DNA from 3 places in the Actinomadura sp. NPDC049382 genome. Region 3 is predicted to be linked to each of the others. Evidence: riboswitches for the same ligand, from Rfam matches in the RefSeq annotation. Region 3 holds a riboswitch; each other region holds the start of a gene.
The links. A riboswitch is a leader RNA that binds a small molecule or an ion and turns the genes downstream of it on or off. The one in region 3 is predicted to bind thiamine pyrophosphate.

Region 1 (7,378 bases), on a different contig from region 3:
TTCCTGCTGAAGATGGCCGTCGCGCAGAAGAAGGTCACGCAGGCGACCATCGACGGGCACGTCGGCAACATCCTGCGGACGATGTTCGCGTTCGGGGTGTTCGACCGGCAGGCGTACCCGAACGACCTGTCCCGCATCGACCGGACGGCGAGCGAGACCGCCGCACGCCGGATCGAGGAGGGCGGCATCACGCTGCTGAAGAACGACGGCGCCCTGCCGCTGGCGGCGCCGAAGAGGATCGCGCTGATCGGCCGCGCCGCGCGGGAGGCCCCGGGCGGGTTCGGCTCGGCGAAGGTCGTGCCGTTCACCACCGTCAGCGCGCAGGACGGCATCGCGCGCCGCGCCGGGGCCGGGACCGCGATCAGCTACCACGACGGCGACGACCGCGCGGCCGCCGCGAACGCGGCGCGGGCCGCCGACGTCGCGATCGTGTTCGCGACCGACAGCCAGGGCGAGTTCTTCGACAAGTCGTGCCTGACGCTGCAGTGCGGCGAACCGCTCCGCGGCGACCAGGACGGCCTGATCACGGAGATCGCCAAGGCCAACCCCAACACGATCGTCGTGCTGAACACGGGCGGCCCCGTGCTGACGCCCTGGGCGGGCCAGGTGAAGGGCATCGTCGAGGCGTGGTACCCGGGGCAGGAGGCGGGCAACGCCCTGGCGCGCGTCCTGTACGGGGACGTGGACCCCGGCGGCCGCCTGCCGGTGACGTTCCCCGTGGCGGAGAACGACGCCCCGGCGTCCGGGAACCCCGCGCAGTACCCCGGCGTGAACAAGACCGTCACGTTCTCCGAGGGCGTCCTGGTCGGCTACCGGCACTACGACGCGAAGGGCATCACGCCGCAGTTCCCGTTCGGGCACGGCCTGTCCTACACGACGTTCTCCTACAGCGGGCTCAAGGCGAGAACCAAGGCGGTGCAGGTGACGGTCACCAACACCGGTGACCGCGCAGGCGTGGCCGTTCCGCAGCTCTACATCGGCATGCCCGCGGCGGGTGTGGACGTCCCGCAGCCGCCCAAGCAGCTCAAGGGCTACACCAAGGTCACGCTCGCGCCGGGGCAGAGCACCACGGTGACGTTCCCGCTGTCCGCGCGGTCGTTCTCCTACTGGAACGAGGAGGCGAAGGCGTGGAAGGTCGCGGACGGCTGCTACAAGGTCATGGTCGGCGCATCGTCCCGGCAGATCGCCCAGAAGGGAACTTTGGGGACATGTGGGTAGCGGCGAAGATCCCGGTTCGCCTGTCGTGCGCAGCCGTGGCGCGGTACAAATAGGGAAATCTTCGTCCGTCCCCGCCGAGTCGGAGTCTTCCTGTGCCGCACGACACCTCCCGCGGGAGGACGAACGCCCACGCCGCGCGTCCCACCGCAGCCCGGACCGGGCGCCCCGGACGCGCGACCAAGCCGCGCCCGGCCCCGTCCACCGCCAAACAGCCCGCCAAGCAGCCCGCGGCCAAGCCCGCGGGCGCCAAGCAGGGCCGCGTGGGCCAGGCCCCCGCGGGCCAGGCGCGCCAGGGCGGCGCGTCCCGGCCCGCGCAGGACCGCGACCGCGGGCCCGGCACGCCGCTCGGCCCGGACGACCCGCGCCGCCTCGCCGGCTACACGCTGCTCGCCCGGCTGGGCGAGGGCGGCCAGGGCGTCGTCTACCTCGGCCGCGACCGTGACGGCGGGCTCGTCACCGTCAAGCTGCTGCGCGGCGGCATCGCCGCCGGGCAGCGGGCGCGCAGCCGCTTCGTCAAGGAGGCGGAGGCGGCGCTGCAGGTGTCCGGGCGGCACACCGCGCGCGTCCTGGACGCCGACATGACCGGCGACCGCCCCTACATCGTCAGCGAGTACGTCGAGGGCCCGTCACTGCAGCAGGTCGTCGCCGACCAGGGCCCGCTGCCCGCCCCGCAGCTGCGCAAGGCCGCGCTGCGGACGGCGGCGGCGCTGGCCGCGATCCACCGCGCCGGGATCGTGCACCGCGACTTCAAGCCCGGCAACGTGCTGCTCGGCCCGGACGGCGCCAAGGTCATCGACTTCGGCATCGCCCGCACCACCGACGCCCTCGGGCCCGCCACCCCGCTGACCACCGGCCCGGTCGGCACGCCCGCCTACATGGCGCCCGAGCAGATCGAGGACGAGCCGGTCGGGCCGCCCGCCGACGTGTTCGCCTGGGGCGCCGCGATGGTGTTCGCCGCGACCGGGCGGCCGCCGTTCGGCACCGGGCCGAGCGCCGCCGTCATGCGGCGCGTCACCTCCCGGCCGCCGGACCTCGGCGACATGCGCGGCCCGCTGCGCGACCTCGCCGCCCGCTGCCTGGACAAGAACCCGGCGGCGCGGCCGACCGCGCCGCAGCTCGTCCGGGCGCTGCGGGACGGCCGCACGCCGGCGCCGAAGCCGCGCCCGAAGCGCATCCCGCGCTACCGCTGGCGGATGATGGTCGCGCTCGGCGCCGTCGTCGTCGCGGGGTTCGCGCTCGGCATGATGTTCTGAACCGCGTGAAGTTCTGACCTGCAGGATGTTCTGAGCGGGCGCCCGGCCGCTCACCAGTGCGGCGGGCGCTCCTCCAGCAGGCGGGCGTCATCGTCGCCGCCGCCGCGCCACTCGCCCCAGCCGACGTCGGTGTCGTCGGACGTCTGGTCGGGCAGGATCTGCAGGTCGTCGTCCAGTTCGACGGTGCGGTCGTCGTCGGGTCCGAGGCTCATGATCCCCATTGTCGGTGATCGTCCCGCCGCGCCGCACCGTGATCCGGGTCAAACACCGGCCTCGGAACGCTCAGGTCGCGAGCCGGCGCGCGAACTCCGCGGCGGCGGCGCCGGGGTCGTCCGCCTCGGTGATCGCCCGCACCACGACGACGCGGGTCGCGCCCGCGGCCAGCACCGCGTCGAGGGTGCCGAGGTCGATGCCGCCGATCGCGAACCAGGGCCGCGACGGCCGCTGCGCCGCCACGTACTCCAGCAGCTTCGGGCCGGGCGCGGGACGGCCGGGCTTGGTCGGGGTGGGCCACACCGGGCCCGCGCAGAAGTAGTCGGCGCCGGGCTCGGCGGCCGCCGCCGACGCCTGCTCGCCGGAGTGCGTGGACCGGCCGATCAGCACGTCGCCGCCGACGATCTCGCGGGCGGCGGGCACCGGCAGGTCGTCCTGGCCGAGGTGCAGCACGTCGGCGCGGACGGCGTGGGCCACGTCGGCCCGGTCGTTGACGGCGAGCAGCGCGCCGTGCCGCTCGCAGGCCGCCCGGAAGACCTCCAGGTGGGCCAGCTCCTGCCGGGCCTCCAGGCCCTTCTGGCGGAGCTGGACGATGTCGACGCCGTTCGCGAGGACGGCGTCCAGGAACTCCGGCAGGTCGCCCTGCCGCTCCCGCGCGTCGGTGCACAGGTAGAGGCGGGCCCGGCCGAGCCGGGCGCGCAGCGCGACGGCGCGTTCGGAGGGGAGATGCCTGGACACGGCCGGGGCACGTCCTTTCACAAGCTCAGATCACGGCTGGATCGCGGGGCCGCGCGGCGGTGGTTCCGCCGCGCGTCCCCGCGATCGTGTCATGTGCGCGTCCCGGCGGCGCCGCCGGGGCGGGAAGGCGAGGGTCCTGAACTGGGCGGGGCTAGAAGGCGAGGGCTTGGGCGCGGCGGCGGACCTCGGTCCCCCGGTTCTCGGTGAGCGCGTCCACCGGCGTGCCGGGCAGCGTGTCGTCGGCGGTGAACAGCCAGCGGATCGTCTCGACGTCGTCGAACCCGGCGTCCGACAGCAGCGTCAGCGTGCCGGGCAGGCCCTTGATGACCTGGCCGTCCTTGATGAACGCCGCGGGCACCATCGGCTGCCCCTCCCGGCGCACCGCGAGGATCCGGTGCTCGTGGATGAGCTGCTTGATCCGGTTGGGCCGGATCCCGAGCCGTTCGGCGGTCTCGCGGAGGGTGAGCCAGTCGCCGGCGAGGGCGTCGGTCCGGGGGTCGAGTGCGCTGTCAACGGTTGCGTGCATCTGCGTCACGCCCCCTTGCTACCACGCCTTCGGAAGCCTCAAACCCCCTGGACAGCCGTTGCCCGCCGCCGCCGATCGCTATCCGCGAACGGCCTGCCGGACGGGCACGTCCGGGTCGGCGATCGCCGCCGGGTCCACCGGCGTGCCGGCGGCGATCACCCGCCGCGCCTGCACCAGGTCGCGGGGCCGGTCGACGGTGAGGATCGCGTCGAGCCGGTCGCCGGTCAGCCACGCCACCGCCCACTTCCGGCCGGACGGGTCGCCGCGGTGGACGAGCCGCTCGGACGCGACGTGGCTGCCCGCGTACTGCACCATGCGGCCGAACTGCTCGGACCAGAAGTAGGGGGCGGCGTCGTAGCGGGCGTCCGCGCCGAGGAGGGTCGCCGCGGCGGTCTCGGGGGCGTTGAGGGCGGTGTCCCAGTGCTCGACGAGGAGCCGGCGGCCGTAGCGCGCCGACCACCAGGCGGCGCAGTCGCCGACCGCCACGATGTCCGGGCGGAGGGCGCCGGGCTCCTCCTCGCCCTCGTAGACGCGGAACGCGCCGTCGGTGACCACGCCGCGCTCGACCAGCAGCCCGGAGCCCGCCAGCCAGGACACCTCCGGGCGGACGCCGACGCCGACCACGACCTCGTCGGCCTCGATCCGGCCGCCGCCGGCGAGGGCGAGGCCGCCGGGCTCGACCTCGGCGACCTTCACGCCGGTGCGCAGCTCGACGCCCGCCTCGGCGTACCAGGGGGCGGTCAGCGCGCCGACCTCGGGGCCGATCGCGTTGGCGAGGGGCGTGTCGGCGGCCTCCACGACGGTGACGCGGCAGCCCTTCTTCGCGGCGGTGGTCGCGACCTCGGCGCCGATCCAGCCCGCGCCGACGATCACGATCCGGGCGCCCCCGGTCAGCCGGGACCGCAGGTCGCGGGAGTCGCCGATGGTCCGCAGCACGTGCTGGCGGCCCTCCCCCGGCAGGGTGACGGGGGTGGCGCCGGTCGCGATGACCAGCCCGTCGAACGGCAGGTCGCCCGCGGTGGTGGCGAGCACCCCGCCGCGCCCCGGCGCGGCGGGCCGCAGCGCGGTCGCGCGCTCGCCGAGCAGCAGGTCGCAGCGCAGCGCGTCCCAGTCGGCGTCGACCGTCGTGTCGTCGGAGTCGCCCGCGAGGACGGCCTTCGACAGCGGCGGCCGGTCGTACGGCCGCTCACGCTCGGCCGACACGAGCGTCAGCGCGCCCTCGTACCCCTTGCTGCGCAGGGCTTCCACGGCGCGCACGCCGGCCAGCCCGCCACCCACGACGATGACCCTGTCCATGAAGGGCAGCCTAATGCGCCGCCGATTTCGGGTGGACACCTGTCCAGGAGTTGGGGGACGCGATCGAGGTCGTAAGGTAGGGAACAGGTAAAACGTGACAGAGCGCGGGAGTCCGGTGCGACCGGGCTGAGAGGGCGGCTGAGCGGGCCGCCGACCGCCGGACCTGATCCGGATCATGCCGGCGAAGGGAGCGCGCATGGAGATCGTGATCGTCGGGGCGGGGGTCATCGGCCTCGCCACCGCCTGGCGGACCGCCGCGGCGGCGGGCGGCGGGGTCACCCTGGTCGACCCGTCCCCCGCGAGCGGCGCCTCGTCGGTGGCGGCGGGCATGCTCACCCCCGTCAGCGAGCTGACCTACGGCGAGGAGCCGCTGCTGCGGCTCGGCCTCGCCTCCCGCGACCGCTACGGCGCCTTCGTCGCCGAACTGGAGGAACTGACCGGCCGCGGCACCGGCTACCGCACGGACGGGCTGCTGCAGGTCGCGTTCGACGCCGACGACCTGAAGTACCTCGACGACCTGCGCCGCTTCCAGGAGAGCCTCGGCATCCCCGCCGAGGCGCTGACCGGCCGGGAGAGCCGGCGGGCGGAGCCGATGCTCGCGCCCGGCGTGCGCGGCGGGCTGCTCGCCCCCTCCGACGGCTCCATCGACCCGCGCCGGCTCACCGCGGCCCTGCTCGCGGCCTGCGAGCGGACCGGCGTGCGGCTCGTCCGGCAGCGGGCCGCCCGGATCGTCGTGGAGGGCGACGCGGCGGCCGGAGTCGGGCTGGAGGACGGGACGGTGCTGCGCGCGGACAAGGTGCTGCTCGCCGCCGGTCCGTGGTCCGGCGACCTGGAGGGGCTGCCGCCCGGCAGCGTGCCGCCGGTCCGCCCCGTGAAGGGCCAGGTGATCCGGCTCCGCACCCGTGTCCCGTTCCTGCGCCGCACCACCCGCGGCCTGGTGAAGGGCTCGTCGGTGTACCTGGTGCCGCGCGCGGACGGCGAGATCGTCCTCGGCGCCACCCAGGAGGAGCTCGGCTTCGACACGCGGGTCACCGCGGGCGGCCTGTGGGAGCTGCTGCGCGACGCCCGCGAGCTGCTGCCCGGCATCACCGAGCTGGAGTTCGCCGAGGTCACCGCCGGGCTGCGGCCCGGCTCCCCGGACAACGCGCCGCTGATGGGGCCGTCCGCCCTCCCCGGCCTCCTCCTCGGCACCGGGCACTTCCGCAACGGCGTCCTGCTGGCCCCGGTCAGCGCCGACGTCCTGTCCGCCATGCTGCTGGACCGTCCCGTCCCCGAGGTCGCGGGGCCGTTCGCCCCGGACCGCTTCTCCGAGGTGCCGTCATGAAGGTGACCGTCAACGGCGAGCCGCGCGAGCTGGCCGAGGCCGCGAGCGTGGCCGAGGTGATCGCGTCGGTGACCGCCGCGCGGACCGGCGTGGCCGCCGCGCTGAACGACGAGGTCGTCCGCCGCTCCGCGTGGGAGACCACGCCGCTGCGCGACGGCGACCGGCTGGAAGTGCTGACCGCCGTCCAAGGAGGCTGAGGGTGCAGAAGGACACGCTGGTCATCGCGGGAGAGGAACTGGACTCGCGGCTGATCATGGGCACGGGCGGGGCGCCGAGCATGCACGTGCTGCGGGAGGCGCTGACCGCGTCCGGGACGGCGCTGACCACGGTCGCGATGCGGCGGGTCGACCCGTCCGCGCGGGGCTCGGTGCTGGACGTCCTCAAGGAGTGCGGCATCCGGGTGCTGCCGAACACGGCGGGCTGCTTCACCGCCGGGGAGGCCGTGCTCACCGCCAAGCTCGCCCGCGAGGCGCTCGGCACGGACTGGGTCAAGCTGGAGGTGATCGCGGACGAGCGCACGCTGCTGCCCGACCCGATCGAGCTGGTGGAGGCCGCCGAGCAGCTCGTCGACGACGGCTTCACCGTGCTGCCGTACACCAACGACGACCCGGTGCTGGCGCACCGGCTGGAGCAGCTCGGCTGCGCCGCGGTGATGCCGCTCGGCTCCCCGATCGGGTCCGGCCTCGGCATCCGCAACCCGCACAACATCGAGCTGATCGTCGAGCGGGCGACCGTCCCGGTGATCCTGGACGCCGGGCTCGGCACCGCGTCCGACGCCGCGCTGGCCATGGAGCTGGGCTGCGACGCCGT
Region 2 (7,378 bases), on a different contig from region 3:
TCGATGGTGCGGTCGCCGGCGGCCTCCACGACGTGGCGCATCACGCTGCCCTTGGCCGCCCACGGGGTCGGGACGGAGCGGCGCAGCAGATGCGCGTCGGGGATGCGGCGGTCGATCTGGGAGAGCGTCAGCCGCGTCCGGGCGACGAGCCCGACGAGGCGGACGAACGCCGCGATCCCGTCGACGGTGCCGCTGAACTCGGGCATCAGGAACCCGCCCCGGCCGTCGCCCGCGAAGATCACGCTGGGCTGCGCGGCGGCCTTGGTGAGGACGTCCTGGGACGTGGACGTCCACTCGACCTGCACGCCGTGGAACCGGCAGACCTGCTCGGCGACCCGCGTCGTCGTCACCGGCAGCGCCACCTTGCCGCCGCGCCGCTCGGCCGCGACCAGGTCGAGCATCACCAGCAGGGCCCGGTCGTCGCCGACCAACTCGCCGTTCTCGTCCACCAGGGAGATCCGCTCCCCCACCGGGTCGAACCGGACGCCGAACGCGGCTCGCGACGACGACACCAGCTCGCCGAGCCGCTCCAGGTCGCGCATCCGCTCGGCGAGCGTCTCGGTCGGGTTCGCCTCGTCCAGCCCGGCGTTGCGGGTGAGGACCTCCACGCCGACCTTGCCGAGCAGGTTCGGCAGCACGAGCGAGGCGACGCCGCCCGCGCAGTCCAGGACGATCTTCAGCCCGGCCTCGCGGACGCCGCGGATGTCGACGCGGCGCAGCAGGTCGCGGGTGTAGGTCTCCACGACGCGCGGCGGGTAGGTGAGCTCGGCGATCTCGCCGGGGAACGCCCGGCGGTACTCCTGGCGGCCGAAGACGCGCTCCAGCTTGCGCTGCGCCGCCTGGGACAGGTCGGCGCCGCCCGCGTCGAGGAACAGGATGTCGACGCCCTGCGGGTCGCCGAGGGTGGTGCGGATGTAGATGCCGCCGACGGCGTCCTCGCGGCCGGTCTCGAACCGGGCGACGGTCAGCGGTGTCGCCTCCAGGTCGTTGACGTTGATGGCGCTGGCGGTCAGCGCGCTGTTGACGGCGCGCTTGAGGGTGCGGGCGGCGCGGGAGACGTCGCGTCCGGTGACGACCGTGGTGCCCTTCTTGAGGGTGGTCGCGTAGGCGCTGGCGAGCCGCACCGCCAGCTCGGGCGTGATCTCCACGTTGACGAGCCCGGACACGCCGCGCGGCCCGAACAGGTTGCGCTGGCCGCGCGACTCCCAGATCACGCTGGTGTTGACGACGGCGCCGGCCTCGATGGTCTTGAAGGGGTAGACCTTCACGCCGCTGGAGACGTACGCCTCGGCCTCGATGACGCATTCGTCCCCGATGACCGCGCCCTCCTCGACGCGGGCGCCGGCCATGATGTCGGTGTTCTTGCCGACGACGCAGCCGCGCAGGTTCGTGGACGGCGCGACGAACACGTTGTCGTGGACGACGGCCCGGTGCAGGAACGCGCCCTCCTTCACCACGACGTTGCTGCCGAGCACGGTGTACTCGCGCAGCTCGACGCCGGCCTCGACCTTGGCGTAGTCGCCGATGTAGAGCGGGCCCTTGAGGACGGCCTCGGCGTCCACCTCGGCGCCCTCGGCGACCCAGACGCCCGGGGACATCTCGAAGCCGTCCAGCTCGATCCCGACCTGGCCCGAGAGCATGTCGGCCTGGGCCTTGAGGTAGCTCTCGTGGGTGCCGACGTCCTCCCAGTAGCAGTCGGCCACGTACCCGAACAGCCGGGCGCCCTCGGCGAGGAGCTTGGGGAACACGTCGCCGGACCAGTCGACGGACTCCCCCTCGGCGACGTGTTCGAGGACCTCCGGCTCCATCACGTAGATGCCGGTGTTGACGGTGTCGGAGAACACCTGGCCCCAGGTGGGCTTCTCCAGGAACCGCTGGACGCGGCCCTCGTCGTCGACGATGATGATGCCGAATTCGAGGGGGTTGGGGACCCGCTTCAGGCCGATCGTGACGAGCGCGTCGTTCTCCTTGTGGAACCGCACCATGTCGGTGAGGTCGATGTCGGTGAGCGCGTCCCCGGAGATGACGAGGAACCGGTCGTCGCGCAGCGCCTCCTCGGCGTTCTTGACGCTGCCGGCGGTGCCGAGCGGGATCTCCTCCGTCGCGTAGCTCAGCGACATGCCGAGCTCCTCGCCGTCGCCGAAGTAGTTGCGGATCAGCGCCGCCAGGAACTGCACGGTGACGACGGTCTCGGTGAACCCGTGCCGCTTCAGCAGCCGGAGCACGTGCTCCATGATCGGCCGGTTGACGAGCGGAAGCAGCGGCTTGGGCTGGTTGGCGGTCATCGGACGCAGCCGCGTCCCCTCGCCTCCCGCCATCACGACGGCCTTCATCGGGGGGTCTCAGCTCCCTTCTGGTCGCCGGCCGCCGGTTTCGCCCCCGGCCCGGCCCCGTCCGGCCCGGGGCCCGGCCCCGGTTCCGCACCCGGGGACGGGGGCGCGGCGCGGCCGGCCAGCACCAGTTGCCGCGTCTGCGCCCAGTAGAGGACGGCGGCCCACCAGTACAGGCCCGTCCCCCAGATGGCGAAGGACCATCCGGCGACCTTCGCCGCCGTCCCCGCGCCGCCGTCGTGGTCGCCCAGAAGCAGCAGCGGGAACGCGTACAGCAGGCACATGGTGCCCGCCTTGCCGATGAAATGGACGGGCAGCGTGCCGCCGTACCCGAGCCGCCGGATGATCGGCGCGATCGGCAGGATCGCGAACTCCCGCGCGACCAGCACGACCACCAGCCAGAGCGGGATGATGTCGCGGATGGTCAGCCCGACGAGCGTGGCGAGGATGTAGAGCCGGTCGGCGGCGGGGTCGAGCACCATCCCGAGCTTGCTCGTCTGGTTCAGCGCCCGCGCCAGCTTGCCGTCCAGCCAGTCGGACAGGCCGGCGAACACCAGCACGCCGAGCGCCCACCAGTCCGCCTCGGCGAGGACGAGCCACAGGAACAGCGGGACGCCCACCAGCCGCGCCATGCTGAGGACGTTGGGCACCGTGAATATCCGGTCCTGCGGGGCCTCTCGCACTGTGCTCACCGACGCGTTCGCCTCCCCTGGTCCCCTTGATCCTGACCCTACCGGTAAGGGGTTGAAAGCCCCCGATGGCGTCCGGCCCCTGAACCGAGGGTGCCCGCCGGCGGCACCGTTCCGGCACCGGCCAGCCGAGTCGGGAGGTTCCCGGCGGACGGGTCGAGCGGGGCGAAGCCCCCGCCGCGGCGCCCGCCCGGCCCGGCGCCGGTCACCGCGGGCTGACCGCGTCGGCCAGCGGAAGGACCGCCGTGACCACGAACCCGCCGCGCTCCCCCGGACCCGCGTCGAGCGTGCCGCCGACGCTGCGCGCCCGCTCGATCATCCCGAGGATGCCGAAGCCGTCCGGCGCGGCCCCGGAGGGCCCGCGGCCGTCGTCGGCGACCCGGACGAGGAGGCCGCCGGCATCCCGCTCCAGGGTCACCGTGGCGCGCTTCGCGGCGGCGTGCTTGACAATGTTGGTCAGGGCCTCCTGGACGATCCGGTACGCGGCGACGCCGACCTCCGGCGGCAGCCCGGCCGCGAGGCCGCCGTCCGACAGCTCCACGTCGATCCCGCTGGCGCGCGCGGCCCGCACGAGGTCGGCGATGCCGTCCGGTCCGGGCAGCGCCCCGGACGAGCCGACGTCGGTGCCGCGCAGGACCTGCAGGGTGCCGCGCAGCTCGGTGCGGGCGTCGCGGCAGGTGGCCGCGATCGAACCGAGCGCGTCGGCCAGCTCCGCCCGGTCGAGCGGCCGGTCGCCGCGCACGAGGTGGGCCGCCGCGCCCGCCTGCACGCCGATCAGCGTGATGCTGTGCGCGAGGAGGTCGTGCAGATCGCGGGCGATCCGCAGCCGCTCCTCGGCGACCCGCCGCCGCGCCTCCTCCTCGCGGGTGCGCTCGGCCCGCTCGGCCCGCTCGGTGATGGTCGCGAGCCGCGCGCGGTGCACCCGCCACACCTGGACGGCGATCACCACCGACACCACGGCCTCGATGACCGCGACCTGCTCGCGGACCGAGCTGCCGCCCGCCCGCATCGCCATCCCGATCACGCACACGGCCAGCAGGAACGCCACGACGCTGAGGACGACCCGCACCCGGCGCCCGAGGACCGCGTAGGCGAACAGCGCGATCACCTCGGCGGGCACGAGCGCGTGGTGCTGGTACTGGGCCAGGTGGTAGGGCAGCACGAGCACGACCAGGGCCACCAGCCCCGGCGCCGGCCACCGCCTGATCACCGCGAGCGGCGCGTGCGCCGCGACCAGCAGCAGCGCGCCGACCGCGTCCAGTTCCCGGACGCCGGGCCAGGCCACCGCGGCGGCGGCCGCGACCCCCGCGAGCACCGCCGCGAGCACGGCGTCCGAGACCGTCGCGTTCAACCGGGGCAGCGTCACCACCCGTCCATCTTCCCCGACCTCCGCGATCAGCGCACACCGCCCCTGGCGGGGCGGGGCTATGCGCCCGCTTCCCGGGCGAGGATCGGCTTGACGTCCAGGATCGGGGTGCCGTCCAGGGCCTCCAGGTCGCGGACGCGCACGCGGCCGCCCTCCACCTCCAGGATCTCCACGGGGTGGAGCCCGATCGGGTTGGGGCGGTCCGGGGACCGGGTGGCGAACACGCCGCGCATCGGGGTGGACGGGTCGTCGCGCGGGTGCACGCGCAGGACGTCGCGGGGCGACAGGTGCAGCCAGGTCAGCACGAAGACCCGGTCGCCCGGGCTGAGGCCGTCCAGCGCCGGGAGCACGGCCGGCTCGAAGACCAGCCACGCCTCGGGCGCGCCCTCGGCGCCCTGCTTGGGGGCCGACGCCCGGTCCGTCAGCGTGGACGAGACGCGGCCGACCGGGGTGAGCGCGAACTCCTGGTGAGAGTCGATCATGCCCCGATCCTCTCAGTCGTCGCGCGGGCGCGTTCTACCCCGGCCCGGCCGGTTGCGGCAACGGGGGCCGTCCGGGTTAGCGTCGGGGGCGACAGATCGCGGGGGTCCGGCGAACCGGGCTGAGATAGCGGCTGAGACGGCCGCTGACCGCATGAACCTGACCGGGTAATGCCGGCGTAGGGAGAGATCGAGTCGTCATGACACAACGTGTGGTTCCAGCCGCCCGCAAGACCTACCTGCAGGGCTCGCGCCCGGACGTGCGGGTCCCGATGCGGGAGGTGCCGCTCACCAACGGCGACGTCGTCGTCCTGTACGACACGTCAGGGCCGTACACCGATCCGGAGCAGCGGACGGACGTCCGCCGGGGGCTGCCCGCGCTGCGGGAGCCGTGGATCGCCGAGCGCGGCGACACCGCCCCGTACGAGGGGCGGGCGGTGCGGCCGGAGGACGACGGGCGGAAGGCGGCGCCCGTCCGGGAGGACGTCCTGCCGCGGCGGCCGCGGCGCGCGACCGGCGGAGCGGTGACGCAGCGCGCGTACGCGGCGCGCGGCGAGATCACGCCGGAGATGGAGTTCGCCGCCCTGCGGGAGGGGGTGCGGCCGGAGTTCGTCCGGGACGAGCTGGCGGCCGGGCGGGCTGTGCTGCCCGCGAACGTCAACCACCCGGAGGCCGAGCCGATGGTCATCGGCCGGAACTTCCTGGTGAAGGTGAACGCCAACATCGGCAACTCGGCGGTGGCGTCGTCGATCGAGGACGAGGTCGAGAAGATGACGTGGGCGACCCGGTGGGGCGCCGACACGGTCATGGACCTGTCGACCGGGCGGGACATCCACACCACGCGGGAGTGGATCCTGCGGAACTCGCCGGTCCCGGTCGGAACCGTCCCGCTGTACCAGGCGGTCGAGAAGGTCGGCGGCGACCCGGCGGAGCTGACCTGGGAGGTCTTCCGGGACACGGTGGTCGAGCAGGCCGAGCAGGGCGTCGACTACATGACCGTCCACGCCGGGGTGCTGCTGCGGTACGTGCCGCTGACGGCGCGCCGCAAGACCGGGATCGTGTCCCGGGGCGGCTCGATCATGGCGGCGTGGTGCCTGGCGCACCACGAGGAGAACTTCCTCTACACCCGCTTCCGGGAGCTGTGCGAGATCTTCGCCGCCTACGACGTCACCTGGTCGCTCGGGGACGGGCTGCGCCCCGGCTCCATCGCCGACGCCAACGACGAGGCGCAGTTCGCCGAGCTGCGCACGCAGGGCGAGCTGACGAGGATCGCGGCCGAGTACGGCAACCAGGTGATGAACGAGGGGCCGGGCCACGTCCCGATGCACAAGATCAAGGAGAACGTGGACCGGCAGCAGGAGTGGTGCGACGGCGCGCCGTTCTACACGCTCGGGCCGCTGACCACCGACATCGCGCCCGGCTACGACCACATCACCTCGGCGATCGGCGCCGCGATGATCGGCTGGCACGGCACGGCGATGCTCTGCTACGTCACCCCGAAGGAGCACCTCGGGCTGCCGGACCGCGAGGACGTCAAGGCCGGCGTCATCGCCTACAAGATCGCGGCGCACGCCGCCGACCTGGCCAAAGGGCATCCGGGCGCGCAGGCGTGGGACGACGCGCTGTCGGACGCGCGGTTCGACTTCCGCTGGGAGGACCAGTTCAACCTCTCGCTCGACCCGGACACCGCCCGCGCGTTCCACGACGCGACGCTGCCGGCGGCGCCGGCGAAGACCGCGCACTTCTGCTCGATGTGCGGCCCGCACTTCTGCTCGATGAAGATCACCCGGGACGTCCGGCGGTACGCCGACGAGCGCGGGCTGGACGGCGAGGCCGCGCTCGAAGCGGGAATGCGCGAGAAGGCGGCGGAGTTCCGGGCCGCCGGCGGGCGGGTGCAGCTGCCCCTGTCGCCCGGCCCGTCCTGATGTAAGCGCAGGTCGGCGCGGGCCCGGCGCGGACCGTTCCGCGGCGGGCCCGCGCATCCCGGCGGGGCCCGGGGTGCGCGGCGCGGCTAGTATCAAGGGACCGTTCCAAAGCCGCGGATCCCCCCGAATCGCCGCAGGCCCGTCCCCGCCGGGAAAGGACCGACCACTCACGTGACCAGCGACGACACGCCGAAGGCCCCCGCGCGCGCGATGCGCGCCGACGTGCGCCGCAACCGGGCGCGGCTGCTCGCCGCGGCCCGCGAGATCTTCGAGCGCGACGGGGCCGGGGCGTCCCTGGAGGCCGTCGCCCGGCAGGCCGGCGTCGGCATCGGGACGCTCTACCGCCACTTCCCCACCCGCCAGCACCTGCTGGAGGCGCTGCTCGCCGACGGCTACGCGGAACTGGCCGCGAGGGCCCGCGAGCTCCTGGCCGACCCCGCGCCCGGCGAGGCGCTGCTGACCTGGCTGCGCGCCTTCGCCGCGCAGGTGGCGGCGTACCAGGGGCTGGCCGCCCCGGCCGTCGCGTCGCTGCGGGACGAGGTGACGTTGCGGAACGAGATCGCACAGCGGGACGAGATCGCCCAGCGGG
Region 3 (7,378 bases):
CGCCGGCCGGTTCGCCGATACTGAGGTCATGCCTGAGCTACCCGAGGTCGAGGCGCTGGCGGGGTTCCTGCGGGAACGCGCGGTCGGCCACGCCGTCGCCCGCGTCGATGTTCTCGCCATCTCCGCGCTGAAGACCTATGACCCGCCGGTGACGGCGCTGGGCGGGCTGACCGTCACCGGCGCGTCCCGGCACGGCAAGTTCCTCGACCTGGACGTCGACGGGCTGCACCTCGTCGTCCACCTCGCCCGCGCGGGCTGGCTGCGCTGGCGGGACGAGATCCCCGCGAAGCCCGTCCGGCCCGGCGGCAAGAACCCACTGGCCCTGCGCGTCCACCTGGACGACGGCTCGGGCTTCGACCTCACCGAGGCGGGCACGAAGAAGGGCCTCGCGGTCTACGTCGTCCGCGACCCGTCGGACGTGCCCGGCGTCGCGACGCTCGGTCCCGACCCGCTGGACGACGCCTTCACCGCCGAGGCGCTCGCCGCGATCGTCGGCGGCAAGCGCACCCAGATCAAGGGCCTGCTGCGCGACCAGAAGGTGATCGCCGGCATCGGCAACGCCTACTCCGACGAGGTCCTGCACGCGGCGAAGATGTCCCCGTTCAAGATCGCCGCCTCGCTGACCGAGGAGGACGTCGCCGTCCTGCACGAGGCGATCGTCACCACGCTCCGGGACGCCGTGGAGCGCTCGCGCGGCCTGGAGGCCCAGGACCTCAAGGGCGAGAAGAAGACCGGCCTCCGGGTGCACGGCAAGGCCGGCCAGAAATGCCCGGTCTGCGGCGACACGATCCGCGAGGTGTCGTTCGCCGACTCGGCGCTCCAGTACTGCCCGACCTGCCAGACCGGCGGCAAGCCGCTGGCCGACCGCCGGATGTCGCGCCTGCTGAAGTGAAACCCCTCGGGGAATCCGGCGACCGGGCCCGGTGGGGGCCGCCCGGCGGCGTATCGTATCGCGAGAGAACCCCGGTGATCGTCTCGCTCAGGAGCCGTCATGGGATACCCCCCACCCCCACCCGCCGGTCCCGGCGGCCCCGGCTACGGTCCACCGCACCCCGGCTACGGCGGACACCAGCACGGCGGCGCCCCGCCCGCCCCGCCCTACGCGCCCGGACGTCCCGCCCCCGGCTACGGGCCTCCGCCGCAGCACGGCGGCTACCCGCCGCAACAGCAGGCATATCCACCCCAGGGGTATCCGCAGCAGGCCGGATACCCGCCTCAGCAGGCCGGATACCCGCCTCAGCAGGCCGGCTACCCGCAGCAGCAGATGCCCCAGCAGGCCGCCCCCGACCTCTACGCCTCGCCGATCCTCGTCTACGACCAGCCCGCGCAGTTCTTCTCGACCGAGGCGAACTACACGATCTGGAGCCCGCAGGGGCAGCCGTCCGCCTACGTCCGTGAAGAGGGCGTGAGCGGCGCGAAGAAGGCGTTCCGCGTCCTCAACCAGGCGAGCCAGACCAAGGCCGAGCGGAAGCTGACGATCTACCGCCCCGACGGAATGCCGTACTTCCTCTTCTACAAGCCGTACGGCTTCATGGGCACGCCCCAGATGCAGGTGCTCACCCCGCAGGGCGGCCTCATCGGCCACCTGCGCAAGCGGGCGCTGCGCGGCTGGGAGATCCTGACCGCGCAGGAGCAGCAGATCGGCTACTACGAGCTGCTGAGCGGCCGCGTCACCGACTGGCAGCAGCAGGAGGTCGCCCGCATCCAGCGCGGCTTCGACGGCTACGGCGAGTTCCTGTCGCAGATGTTCACCGGCGCCGACCGCTACGTCCTGCAGATGTACGCGCAGCAGGCGGAGCCGATGCGCACGCTCATCCTCGCCTGCCCCCTCGCCTTCGACACCGCCGTCTCCCAGAACCGCAGCATCGGCGGCTGGATCTAGCCGCATCGGCTGGCGGCGCCGCCCAGGCCCCACGGCGCCGCCACCCGATGCACCTCATCTCCGCGGGAGTGAGCGGAGCCTCCCAAGCGCCCGCCCTCGGGTCGGATGAACAGACGCTGTGGGGGCCGTGCCCAACCGGGCCTCGACCTCGACAACCGTGCCGCCGAGGTCATGGCGTGGCTCTTCTGGAACATCGCCAGCGTGCGTGTCGACGGCCATGTCGACGCAGGCATGTTTTCCTCGGTCCAGCTGCGTGGGTGCCATCAAGCCCTCACGGCTGGGTCTCCTGCTTGAGGACGGGATGGTTGGCGCGGAAGACGTTCTGCGGGTCGCGGGCGCGCTTCAGTTCGCGCAGGCGGTCGAGGGTCGGCTCGGGGAAGGCGTCGGCCACGCTCTCCTCAGGAGTCAGCAGCGTGTACGGCTTGCGCCCGGTGATGGCGCCGCCGAACCGCTCGACGAGCCGGCGCTGGCGGGCGCGGGTGGCGTGCGCCAGGTCCGGGTCGGGGCCGACGCCGGTCATCTGGAGGAGGTACGGCTCGTCCAGCGCTCCGCTCGCGCCGGCGCCGGGCTTGGCCAGCGCGCCGGCCAGATGCCGGATCTGGATGGAGATCAGCGGGTCGATCGGCTCGGTGACCAGCCCCTCGTCCAGGTGCGTCAGCAGCTCCGCGCGGGGCAGCCCGGAGGATGGAGCGGTCGGCTCGCCGGCGACGTCGCCCAGGTCGGCCACCGCCAGCGGCCCGCGGTTGTCGCTGATCACGCCGTCGATCGCGTCGAGGCCGCGCACGAGCGCCGCGCCCTCGTCCGGATCCCCCAGGTAGGTCATGTCCAGCGCCACCATGGGCGGGGCGCCGGGGAACGCGAACCGGCTGAACCAGACGGTCAGCTCGGGCGGCGCCGCGTCGGTGATCTGCCGGAAGACCTCGAACACCGCTCCGCCGCGCGCGTCCGGCCAGACCACCCTCCCGCCGTACAGGTGCGGCGCCGGATGCAGATCGAACTCCAGCGACGTGACCAGGGCGAAGTCGCCTCCGCCGCCTCTCAGCCCCCAGAACAGCTCGGCGTCGGACGCGCCGGTCACCCGGGCCCGGTTCCCGTCGGCGTCCACGATGTCGAAGGCGCGGACGCTGTCGGCGGCCCAGCCGTGCTTGCGGCCGAACCAGGAGAGCCCCCCGCCCAGCGTGTAGCCGGTCACGTTGACCACCGGTGAGCTGCCCGCCAGCCCGGTCAGGCCGTGGGGCCCGGCCTCCGCCAGCACCCGCCCCCAGCCGACCCCCGCGCCCACCTCGGCCACCCGTTCGGACGGGCGCACCCGCACCCCGTCCAGCCGGCCGGTGCGCAGCAGGATCACGCCCTCCACGTCACCCGAGGCGTCATGGCCGCCGGCCTGGGCGGTCACCGCCAGGCCCGACCGCCGCGCGTAGCGGACCAGCGCCGCCACGTCCTCGGCGTCCGCGGCCTCCACCACGGCCGCCACCGGCTGCTCGACCGTCAGGTTCCAGGCCCTGCGCGCCGCGTCGAAGCCGTCATCGCCCCGCCGCCACACCCGGCCCTTGACCGCTCCTCGCAGGTCGCCCCTCGTCATACCGGCCTCCTTCACCCGGACGCCCGGCCGCCGGCCCCCGGTCGCGGACCGGGACGTCCGTACGCCTTAGCTTGCTAGCAGGCTAGGATGCTAGCATCGCCGCCATGGGCGACGAGGACGTCAAGCAGTTCAACGTGTACCTGCCGATCGGGCTGATCAGGCAGGTCAAGCACCACGCGATCGAGACGGGCATGTCGTTGTCGGCCCTGGTCGCCGAGGCGCTGCGCCTCTACCTCGACGACGCCGGCGGCCGGGAGCGGCGCTCTTCCGGAAAGGAGTCCTGACATGGCGACCGAAGGGATCGAGGCGGTCTTCCTGGAGACCCGCAACTGGGGGAGGACCGCGGGCTTCTTCCAGGCGCTGGGGTTCGAGCTCGACGTGACCGCCGGCGACGGCTCCGGCGTGTTCCGCAACGGCGACGGGGCCTACGTCGTCGTCGTGGAGGTCCCCGAGGACCGGGAGCCGGGCGTGCAGATCGCGCTGAAGGTGCCGGACGCGGACCGGTTCGCCGCCGAACCGGGCGTCGAGGTGGTCACCCCGTTCGAGGACACTCACTACGGGACCCGGGAGATGACCGTCCGGGACCCCGACGGGCGCCTGTGGAGCCTGCAGGCCCCCAAGAACTGACCGGTCCGGGAACCCCTGAAGTGGTCAGGCCCCGGCGGTCGGGCCGGGGCCTGGGGTGGGGAACCTAGCCGGAACGGGGATGGCTGGTTCAGCGGACCTTCGGGACGTTGCCGAAGACGGGGGCCACTTGCGTCCAGCGGTGGAGCTGGCAGCCGTCCTGGCGGGTGAACTTCGTGTCGATCGGCTTGTCCTGCCAGGTGCCCTTGACCGTGGCGATCTCAGGGCCGCCGTAGATCTTGGTGCACATCTGGTCCTTGGGGACGGGCTTGAAGGGTTCCTTGGCCTTGGTCAGGGCCGCGCACGCGTCGGCGGCCTTCGGATGGGTACCGCCTGGAGGATCGCAGGTCAGCGTCCAGGTCTTGGCGGGGGCCTCCGCGGAGGCCCTGACGGTGATGGTGAGCGTGTCCGCCGGGGTGCCGGAGGGCTGCACGGACGTGGTGCCCGAAGGCTCCGCGGCGGGATTTCCGTTGGCCTGTTCGTCACCGCAGGCGGCCAGGGTCAGGAGCATGGCCACGCCGGGCGCGGCGAACAGGAGCGTCCGATACCGCATGCGTGATTCGACGCGGGGCCGGTTCGCGCGGTTCCATGGGGGGTGTGATGAATTTCGGGGAAGACGTACCGGCGGTCGGTGCCGCCGACGTCCCGCAGGACGGCTACCTGCTGGACGTCCGGGAGCAGGACGAGTGGGACGCCGGGCACGCGCCCGAGGCGGTCCACATCCCGATGCGGCAGCTGGGCGACCGGGCCGGGGAGGTCCCGCGCGACCGGGAGGTGTTCGTGATCTGCCGGTCCGGGGTGCGGTCGGCGCAGGTGACGGTGGCGCTCAACCAGGCGGGCTGGCTGGCCAAGAACGTCGACGGCGGGATGCAGAGCTGGGCGGAGGCCGGGCGGCCCATGGAGGGCGCCGGCGGCCGGCCGCCGTTCGTGGCGTGATCCGTACCGTATGCCCCCTTCTGGGGCGCGACGGGCGGTTGTACGATCAGGTCTGACCGATAACCGCGGGAGCTCGGGCCACAAGCCGGGCTGAGAGGGCGGCCAGCAGGGCGCCGCCGACCGCATGAACCTGTCCGGGTAATGCCGGCGTAGGGAGCGTGTCCCGTGACGTCCGACGTCGAACGGCGCCCTCAGGGCGAGCCGCCCGCCAACGAGGCCCCCTTCACCCTCGACGAGCCCGCCCCCAAGGTCCTCGGGTTCTGGGACCAGAGCGCCTTCTGGGCCAACCTCGGCGTCAGCCTGCTGGCCTTCTCCGGCGCCTACACCGTCCTCGCGCCGGACGCCGACGGCAGGCCGACCATCTCCATCATGGCGGGCATCGTCGCGATGGCCGTCGGGACGGCGCTCGGCGGGCTGATGCTCGGCCTCGCCGCCGTCCCCGGCGCCCGCACCGGGCAGCCCGCGATGGTGCTGCTGCGCGGCCTGTTCGGCGCCCGGCTGTCGTACGCGCCGACGGTCCTGAACATCGCGCAGCTCATCGGCTGGGGGACGTTCGAGCTGATCGTCATCGCGGACGCGGCCCGCGAGCTGTGGGACGGCGTGCCGCGCTGGGGCTACGTCGTCGCGGCCGGCGTGATCACGACCGTGCTGACGGTGTGGCCGCTCGGCTCGGTGCGGCTGCTGCGCCGGTACGTCACCGTCGCGGTGGGGATCGCGCTGGTCTACTTCTACGTGGAGCTCGTCCGGCAGCCGCTGCCCGACCTGTCGGAGGGCTCGTGGGGCGGCTTCTGGATCGGCGCGGACGCCGCGCTCGCGGTGTCGATCTCCTGGGTGCCGGTCGCCGCCGACTACACCCGGCACTCGCGGTCGGAGCGGGCGGCGTTCGGCGCGGCGTCCGTCGGCTACTCGGTCACGCAGATCATCGCCTACGTCCTCGGCCTGCTGGCGCTCGCGCTGGTCGCGGGCGACAGCACCAGGATCTTCGACCCGTTCCTCGGCGCCACGCTCGGCGTGGTCTTCTTCGCGATCTTCGTGCTGCGGGAGGCGGACCAGTCGTTCGCCGACACCTACTCCACCGCCGTGTCGATCCAGAACCTGTTCCCGCGCGCCGACCGCCGGGTGCTGAGCGTCGCGCTCGGCGCCGGCATCACCGTCCTCGCGCTCGTCCTGGACATCGGCGACTACGCGGGCTTCCTCACGCTGATCGGGTCGGTGTTCGTGCCGATGCTGGGCGTCCTCGCCGCCGACTTCTTCCTCGGCCGCCGCCGGACCTCGGGCAGTAAGGAGGCCGAGCTGGACGGGTGGGACGTGTCGCGGCGGGCGCCGTCCCGCTGGGGGATGATCGCGGCCTGGGCCGTCGGGTTCGCGGTCTACCAGCTGATCAACCCGGGCACGGTCGAGCACTGGGCGGGCTTCTGGCGGGACGTCCAGGAGGCGGTGCACTTCACGCCGCAGAGCTGGATGAGCGCCTCGCTGCTGTCGTTCCTGGTCGCGGGCGCGGCCGCGCTCCTCATCGGGAGGCTTACCAGGCGGTAGCCTTACCAGAAGGTAAGGTTCCCGTGGCAATTTTCGATGCAAGTTACCCGGCGCCGCGCCGGAGTCCGGTGGCACGATGACAGACGTGTACGAGCACGTCCACGATCCGATCGCGCGGGCCGTCATCGAGAGCGCCGCCGACGCGATCGTGGCGGTGGACCAGCGGCACCGGGTCACGGTGTGGAACCCGGCGGCCGAGCGCATGTTCGGCTGGAGCGCCGCGGAGATGATCGGGCGCGTCCCGCCGATCGTCCCGCACGAGCTGAAGGCCGAGCACAACGCCGTCCAGGAGCGGCTGCTCACCCGGCCCGCCGGGCCGGGCGACAGCGGGCAGATCTCGATCGCCACCCGCCGCTTCCACCGCGACGGCCGCCTCATCGACGTGCGCATCGACACGAGCCTGCTGCAGGACCCGGGCGGCACGCTGCTCGGCTGGGTGGGGGTGTACCACCCGGTCGAGGAGGACGAGATCGTCCAGCACCACATGACCGAGCGGGCCCGGCTCGTCCGGCGGCTGAACGACATCGTCGCCGACCTCAACGCCGAACTGGACCTGAACGTCGTCCTCGACCGGATCACCACCGCGCTGATCGAGCTGACCGGCGCCGACGCGGGCGGGTTCGTCCGGATCGAGGGCGAGCGGCTGCGGCTGGTCAGCATGACCGGGCTGCCCGAGCACATGCGCGACCGCACCGCCGAGCTGCGGTCGAGCCTCGTCGGGGAGCTGCTGCGGTCCGGCAAGACCGTCAAGCTCGCGACCGGCGCGCGGCGCCTCGGCGACCTGATCTGGTCCGAGCTGCCCGGCCTGCACACGATCG

Region 1: another riboswitch for thiamine pyrophosphate. It lies ahead of thiO (glycine oxidase ThiO); the one in region 3 lies ahead of AB0K34_RS17025 (cytosine permease).
Region 2: another riboswitch for thiamine pyrophosphate. It lies ahead of thiC (phosphomethylpyrimidine synthase ThiC); the one in region 3 lies ahead of AB0K34_RS17025 (cytosine permease).

Annotation. Positions count from the first base shown of each region.
Region 1 is NZ_JBFARO010000172.1:835-8,212, forward strand. Features, by position in the region: partial or broken gene AB0K34_RS42945 (glycoside hydrolase family 3 C-terminal domain-containing protein) at 1-1,218, shown strand, start outside; gene AB0K34_RS42950 (serine/threonine-protein kinase) at 1,311-2,471, shown strand; gene AB0K34_RS42955 (hypothetical protein) at 2,522-2,683, opposite strand; gene thiE (thiamine phosphate synthase) at 2,754-3,422, opposite strand; gene AB0K34_RS42965 (Rv2175c family DNA-binding protein) at 3,574-3,948, opposite strand; gene AB0K34_RS42970 (FAD-dependent oxidoreductase) at 4,027-5,244, opposite strand; TPP riboswitch at 5,339-5,451, shown strand; gene thiO (glycine oxidase ThiO) at 5,441-6,568, shown strand; gene thiS (sulfur carrier protein ThiS) at 6,565-6,765, shown strand; gene AB0K34_RS42985 (thiazole synthase) at 6,762-7,378, shown strand, end outside.
Region 2 is NZ_JBFARO010000132.1:14,342-21,719, reverse strand. Features, by position in the region: gene AB0K34_RS39435 (mannose-1-phosphate guanyltransferase) at 1-2,333, opposite strand, end outside; gene AB0K34_RS39430 (CDP-alcohol phosphatidyltransferase family protein) at 2,330-3,022, opposite strand; gene AB0K34_RS39425 (sensor histidine kinase) at 3,225-4,388, opposite strand; gene tsaA (tRNA (N6-threonylcarbamoyladenosine(37)-N6)-methyltransferase TrmO) at 4,445-4,867, opposite strand; TPP riboswitch at 4,956-5,069, shown strand; gene thiC (phosphomethylpyrimidine synthase ThiC) at 5,065-6,789, shown strand; gene AB0K34_RS39410 (TetR/AcrR family transcriptional regulator) at 6,961-7,378, shown strand, end outside.
Region 3 is NZ_JBFARO010000023.1:52,886-60,263, forward strand. Features, by position in the region: gene AB0K34_RS16990 (DNA-formamidopyrimidine glycosylase family protein) at 29-892, shown strand; gene AB0K34_RS16995 (hypothetical protein) at 992-1,882, shown strand; gene AB0K34_RS17000 (FAD-binding oxidoreductase) at 2,154-3,464, opposite strand; gene AB0K34_RS17005 (ribbon-helix-helix protein, CopG family) at 3,569-3,748, shown strand; gene AB0K34_RS17010 (VOC family protein) at 3,750-4,091, shown strand; gene AB0K34_RS17015 (SSI family serine proteinase inhibitor) at 4,180-4,641, opposite strand; gene AB0K34_RS17020 (rhodanese-like domain-containing protein) at 4,689-5,024, shown strand; TPP riboswitch at 5,080-5,197, shown strand; gene AB0K34_RS17025 (cytosine permease) at 5,190-6,560, shown strand; gene AB0K34_RS17030 (PAS domain-containing protein) at 6,637-7,378, shown strand, end outside.